Regions from separate parts of the Stenotrophomonas sp. YJH_SMC_25 genome, predicted to be linked through region 2. Evidence: riboswitches for the same ligand, from Rfam matches in the RefSeq annotation. Region 2 holds a riboswitch; the other holds the start of a gene.
What was found. Region 2 has a riboswitch for cobalamin ahead of btuB (TonB-dependent vitamin B12 receptor). Riboswitches for the same ligand answer to the same signal wherever they lie in the genome.
Positions count from the first base shown of each region.

Region 1: it holds a riboswitch for cobalamin, as region 2 does, so the genes downstream of both, AC5P7E_RS03450 (epoxyqueuosine reductase QueH) here and btuB (TonB-dependent vitamin B12 receptor) in region 2, are expected to answer to the same signal.

Region 1 covers NZ_JCAFSV010000002.1:96,667-100,051, reverse strand. Annotated here, with positions in the region: gene pncA (bifunctional nicotinamidase/pyrazinamidase) at 103-729, opposite strand; gene AC5P7E_RS03450 (epoxyqueuosine reductase QueH) at 786-1,472, opposite strand; cobalamin riboswitch at 1,634-1,863, opposite strand; gene AC5P7E_RS03445 (nicotinate phosphoribosyltransferase) at 1,997-3,385, opposite strand, start outside.
Region 2 covers NZ_JCAFSV010000011.1:110,588-113,972, forward strand. Annotated here, with positions in the region: gene btuB (TonB-dependent vitamin B12 receptor) at 1-1,517, opposite strand, end outside; cobalamin riboswitch at 1,633-1,855, opposite strand; gene AC5P7E_RS15885 (histidine phosphatase family protein) at 1,999-2,577, shown strand; gene AC5P7E_RS15890 (TfoX/Sxy family protein) at 2,669-3,031, opposite strand; gene AC5P7E_RS15895 (GAF domain-containing protein) at 3,028-3,385, opposite strand, start outside.

The DNA.
Region 1 (3,385 bases), on a different contig from region 2:
GGCCGGCAACTGCAGAGATCCCGAGGTTGCCGGCCAGCGCCCGGCACTACCGAATCCTGATTTCGTGCGCGGTAGCGCCGGGCCATGCCCGGCGGTCACGCCTCAGACGATCGCGATCCCCGCCTTGCCCAGCGCCTCGCGCACCATCACGTCGTTGGCTTCGGTCACCGGCTTGGTCAGCTCCCACAGGAACTTCACCCGGAAGCCGGACTTCACCGCGTCCTGCGCGCTCCACAGCACGCAGTAGTCACGGGCCAGGCCGCATACGTGCACTTCGCGGATGCGGCGTTCATGCAGCCAGCCGGCCAGGCCGGTGGCCGGGCGCTTGCCATCGGGGCCGTGGTTCTCGCGGAAGGCGCTGTACGAATCCACCTGTTGGCGCGTGCCCTTGCGCAGGATCAGGTCGGCCACGGTCCAGTCCACGCCCGGGTGCAGGGCGGCACCGGCGCTGCCCTGCACGCAGTGGTCCGGCCACAGGGTCTGCGGCTGCGCGTGCAGCAGGATGGTCTCGAACGGGCGTTGGCCGGGGTGCTGGCTGGCGAACGAGGCATGGTCGGCCGGGTGCCAGTCCTGTGTTGCCACCACGGTGCGGTAGCGGCGCTGCGCCAGCAGATCGGCAATGGGTGCCACCAGCGCATCGCCCTGGTCGCAGGCCAGGGCACCACCGGGCATGAAGTCCGGCTGCAGGTCGATCACCAGCAGGGCGACATCGGCGGGCAGGGCGGTCATGGCAGATCCAGCACGAACTCAAGGGGCGACCAGCGTGGCCGCCCCATGCCTGCGCGTCAATCGTCCTGCGGCGTCCCAGCGTCCTGACCGTAGTACAACAGGCCGATCTTGATCCGCTCGCGGCCATTCTCGCGGCGATGGCGGTTGGCATCGCGCAGCGAGTACACGCAGCCGCAGTATTCCTGCTGGTAGAACTGCTCGCGCTTGCTGATCTCGATCATGCGGCTGGCACCGCCGCCCTTGCGCCAGTTGTAGTCCCAGTACTGCAGGCCTTCATAGCGCGAGGCGGCGCGGATGCCGCAGTCGTTGATCTGCGCCATGTTCTTCCAGCGCGAGATGCCCAGCGAAGAACTGATGGTGTCGTAACCGTGCTCGTGCGCGTACAACGCAGTGCGCTCGAAGCGCATGTCGAAGCACATCGTGCAGCGGATGCCGCGCTCGGGCTCGTTTTCCATGCCGCGTGCGCGGCTGAACCAGTTGTCGGTGTCGTAGTCGCAGTCGATGAAGGGAATGCCGTGCTGCTCGGCGAAGCGGATGTTCTCCTGCTTGCGCAGCTCGTACTCCTTCACCGGGTGGATGTTGGGGTTGTAGAAGAAGATCGCGTAGTCGATCCCGGAGGCGGTGATCGCCTCCATCACTTCGCCGGAACAGGGCGCGCAGCACGAATGCAGCAGCAGGCGCTTGCCGTCGGCGGGCAGGGTCAGGGTGGGGCGTTGGAGCTCGGTCATCGTCAGGTACCGCATGGACCGCCGGCAACGGCGGTGGCCCATGCATCAGCGCGTGGGTGAACGGGTCTGGCCGGATACCGTGAACAGGACGCGCGCGGCCACACCGCCTGCACGCGCAGGACGACGACGGCCCCGGCAACCTCCCCGCGGAGATTCCAGGTCGAGTCAGGGGACGGTCGTGTCCCCCGGCCGGGGCCGGTATTCGGGCTGATGGACACGGGCCGCAGCCCACCTACTACCCGCCGCTTCCCAGGCGCGAGCCCAGTGCTGTTGGCAGGATTCGTTTCCATTCACCGCTGCGGGGCAGCTCCGGAATGGACGCGCGAGGCGCCTTCACCGGATTCCCGTTTAAACCCCTCCCCGCGCCGCAGCGATGGGAGGGATACCTTCGGCGTGTGCAAGGTGGACCTGTTGGTGGCGCCGGTCAAGAGCGCAGGGGTCAGAGCCCGCTGCGCTGCAACGGGATCCGACCCCAGCGGAAGGAAGGGGTCGGATCCCGCTGCCACGCAGCGGGCTCTGACCCCGGTCGGGATGCGCCTTCAATGCCCCACGGCCGCCCGCGTGCGGATGTCGTCCAGCCGCTGGTCGTGCAGCAGGCGGCCGTTCTCCCACACGGTCACCATTGCGTCCTCGAAGCCGTCCGGCAGGGTGTCGTCGCCGTTGGCCGGCAGTGGCACCGTATGCAGGCTGCCGTCATCCAGGCGGCGCAGCAGGCGCATGCGGCCACGCTTGCTGGTCTTGCCGGCATCGGTGACCGGATCCTTGTAGACGTCGATCCACTCACCCTCGACCCGCGCCGCCGAGCACTTCAGCGCGAACTTCTGCGTATCGCGGTCCAGTCGCTGCAGCAGTGCACCGCCCATGCCGAAGGCCACGTTGTCGGCAGCGTAGCCGTCGTCGGTGGTGCGCTGCAGGATCGCGCGGATGGTGTCCGGATTGATGCCATCGCCCTGGATCACCCGCACGTGGTTGAGCACGCGATAGCCCTTGCCGTTGAGGCTGTGGCCGAAGGCTTCATCCAGCCGGCGCAGGCTTTCGGCCACCACCTCCACCGGGTCACCCGAGTCGGGTCGGATGACCAGGGTGGCGCCCGACGCGATCACGTCATCGCGCAGGGTGGTGCCCCAGTGTTCGCTGATCGCGTGGTAGATGTCATAGCTGTCCGACACCACCGCCACGATCGAACCGGGCTTGCCGAACTGGCGCAGCATGTTGCGATAGGCGTCCACCTCGCGTTCGCGGCCCCAACTGGTGATGGTGCTGTGCTCGGCGGCCGGAATCGAATAGCCGGCCATCGGCGCGTGGTAGTGCGCGCGTGCCAGGCACAGCGCCGACACGGTATCGGTGCCGAGGAAGTTGACCAGGTGCGCGGCACCGCCCAACGCGGCCGATTCCAGGCTCGATACACCGCGCGCGCCGAAGTCGTGCAGCTTGAACGGCAGCTGCCCCTGCGGGTCGTCGCTGGTCTGCTGCAGGAACGCGGCGATGGTCTGCCGTGCGTGCCAGCTGATGGTGGCCACGGTGACCGGATACCACACGCGCAGCAGCAGCGTTTCCAGATACGACGGCACCCAGAACGCAGCCGGATCGGTCGACTCGATGGTCATCAGTGCCTGGTGGGTGGGCACCACGCTGCCCTCGGGAACGGCGCGGATGCGCACCGGCAGGTGGCCGCCAAGCCGGTCGACGATATCGCGCCAGCCGGCCTCGTTGAACGGTTCGCCATGGGCGGCGAATACCGCAGCAGCGTCGTCGATGTCGGCGTGGGTGACCGGTCGTGCCAGCGCGTCCTTGAGGATCGCCTGCAGGCCGAAGAACACCGTGCGATCGTGCAGGCCGCCACGTGATTCGACGTAGAAGAACGTGGCATCGGTACCCGGCGGGTACTGCAGCCAATGGCTGGCCTTGTAGCTGTCGGTGTTGAGGAG
Region 2 (3,385 bases):
TTGCGCGGGTCGGTGTAGCTCAGCTGCGCGTTGATGTCGAAGCCGGCCAGCAGCACGCCACCGGTCAGCTCGGCACCGCGGATGCGGGCCTTCTCCACCTGCTGCATCTTGAAGGTTGCCGCATCGTAGGTGATCAGGTCATCGATGCGGGTTTCATACACGTCCAGGCCCCAGTGCCAGCCCTGGCCCTGCTGCGAAACGCCGAGGTTGGCACTCTTGGATTTCTCCGGGTTCAACGTAGGCACGCCGCTCCACGGGTCGTACAGATCGCTGAAGGTCGGTGCCTTGAACGCCGTGCCATAGCTGGCGTTGAGGCGCAGGCCGTGGCCCAGCTCCATCGCCCAGCCAACGCTGCCGGTGGCGTGGTTGCCGAACTGCTGGTTGTCGTCGCTGCGTGCGCTGGCCTGCAGCTGGTGGCGGCCGAAGCGGCCCTGGTACTGCACGAATGCGCCGGTGTTGCGGCGGCGGTCGTCCAGGTAACCCGCGCTGCTGCCATCCAGGTTGTCTTCGCTCCAGTCCACGCCTGCGCTCAGCAGCTGGCCCTCGGCCACGCCGAAATCGCCCTGCAGGGAGGCGCTGTCGCGGTGGGTCTGTGCGCTGCCACGTGCACCGAAGTCGCCAAAGTTGTCCGACTCGTTGTCACTGCGGCCGACGTTGGCGGTGAATGCCAGGCGCTCGGACGGGGTGTAGCGCACCTTGCCGGCCAGCACCTGCTGGCGGGTTTCTGAATAGTTGTAGTAACCGTCGTAATGGTTCCTGCCGTCGGCGCGCAGGGCGCTGCCTTCCACGTTCCACTGCTCGTTGAAGGTGTAGCCACCGCGCAGGCTCTTGGACAGGTTGCGGTAGCCGTCGCGGTCGGGCTCGTCGGCGAAGCAGCCGGTGAACAGCGTGGCCGAGCCGCGGCAGGCATCGATGCCGTCGGAATGCTGGTAGGCGATATCCGCACCGAACCAGCCGCGTTCGGTACCGCCGCCAATGCCACCGCTGGCTTCACGCAGGCCGTTGCTGCCACCGCCAAGCTGGAAGTGCGGGGCGAAATCACCCTGGTTGCGGCGGGTGAAGATCTGGATCACGCCACCGATGGCGTCGGCGCCGTACAGGCTCGACTGCGGGCCGCGCACGATTTCCACGCGCTCGATCTGCGCCAGCGGCAGGTCCTGGTACATGGCCAGGCCGAGGTCGGCGCTGTTGATGCGCACGCCGTCCACCAGCACTACGGTGTGGCCGGAATTGGTACCGCGCAGGAACAGCGAGCTCTGCTTGCCGAGGCCGCCGGCATTGGCCAGGTTGATGCCGGCGCGACCGCGCAGCAGTTCCTGCAGCGAAGTGGCCTGGCTGGATTCGATCTGGGCGCGGTCGATCACCTGCGCCGGCGCGATGCTGTCCTGCAGGGCGATCGGGGTGCGGGTGGCAGTGACCAGGATCTGGTCGAGCGCGGTGGTGTCATTGGCGGCCTGGGCCAGCGCGGGCAGGGCGGCCAGCACGGCCAGGGACAGCATTCGGGACTGCAGCTTCATGGGGGACTCCGGGTGCCACGCACGCCCGCGTGGCGAAGGGGAGGAGCCGCGAAGGCAGGCGTGCGCCGATGCCGCAGCGCACGCCACGGTCATCCAGCGCCATGCCCACCGCATCGCGACCTGAGGCTTCCGGGCCGGTCTCCGGGCTTGCCGCCGGGTGGCGCGAGGCCACCGTCCAGGCGCCTTCCCATGCCTGCGGCACAGTGGCGGTGTTGCCTGGAACTGACGTGCTTACCGTTGCGGGGGCAGCGCCGGCCTGGCGTGGAATCACGCGTCACCGGCTTCCCGTTTCAACCTGCCGGCCATGGCCGCAGGTCACCTGGAAGTGCGCGCAGTCTACGGCATCGCAGGCCGTCCCGTTGCGTCGCGCCTGCGCGACTGCCTTTGCTGTGCCTTTAGAATGGTTGCTCGATCCCGTGGTGCCGTTGCCGATGTCCGCCCGTTTTCCGCTGTACCTGCGTCGCCCGTCCGGGACGCGCGCATGATCCTCGACCTGGTCCGCCATGCCGGCAATGGCCGTGACGAGTTCCTTGATGGCCGCAGCGACCCACCGCAGCTGGCCGGGCTGCCGCAGGAGCTGGTCGAGGCCTATGCCGGGCAGCGCTGGGAGCGGGTGATCAGTTCACCGCGGTTGCGCGCGCTGCATACGGCGATGGCCCTGGCCACGCCGCGTGGGCTGGACGTGGAAGCGGACGAGGAATGGGAAGAGCTGGACTTCGGCGATTGGGACGGGCGGTCGCTGTTCGACTTGCCGGAGGATGCACTGGCGGCCTTCCATGCCGACCCGCACGCGTTCCCGCCGCCCAATGGCGAGAGCTGGGGCCACTTCGAGCGACGCATCGCGCGCGCGCTGGATCGCCTGCTCGATGATGACGATCCGGTGCCGACGCTGGTGGTCAGCCATGGCGGCCCGTTGCGCATGGTGCTGTCGCAGGTCTGCGGCCTGCCGATGTCGCTGTGCTGGGCGCTGCGTATCGACCACGGCACGCGCCTGCGGGTGTGGCTGGAGCGCGGCGAGATCGGGCTGGTGGGTGAGCTGCTGGAGCTGCAGCAGCCCTGAGCGCACTCGCCGGGCATGGCCCGGCGCTACCGATCCCGCATCACACTGGTAGTGCCGGCCGCTGGCCGGCATCCCCAGGAACGCGGAGGCCTCAATCCTCGTCCGCGCCCCCGGGCACGCTGTCCTCAGCGTCATCGTCGGCATCGAAGCGCTGCTCATGCACCGGGCCCGACGCCGGGCCGGCTGCCTTCAGCGGATGCGCAGCGATGCGTGCTTCGTAATCCTGCACCAGTGCTTCACGCTGTGGCTCGCTCAGCTCCTGCCAATGGCAGTCCAGCAACGCGCCTTCCAGCGAGTACAGCAGGTTCAGGCTGGGCTTGAAGCCGGCGCGCTTGACCTTGACGAAGGCGCCGACGGCTCCGATCGCGACCAGGTCGTCGCGGCTGCGCAGGCCGACCTGGCGCAGCCACGCCGCACTTTTCGGGCCGATGTTGCGCAGCTTCGGTGCGCTCATCCCAACGCCTCGACGAACACGCGGGCGATGGCTTCCAGGCCGGCCTGATCTTCTGCGTCGAAGCGGCCGACCTTCGGGCTGTCGATATCGAACACGCCGATCAGTTCATCGCCGCGCAGCAGCGGCACCACCAGTTCCGAGCGCGAGGCCGAATCGCAGGCGATATGGCCGGGGAAGGCGTCGACGTCCTCCACACGCTGGGTCACGCGCTGGCTGGCGGCGGCTCCGCACACGCCCTTGTCCAGCGGGATGCGCACGCAGGCCGGCAGGCCCTGGAACGGGCCGACCACCAGTTCCTTGCCGTCGTACAGGTAGAAGCCCACCCAGTTCAGGTCGGGCAGGGCGTGGTAGACC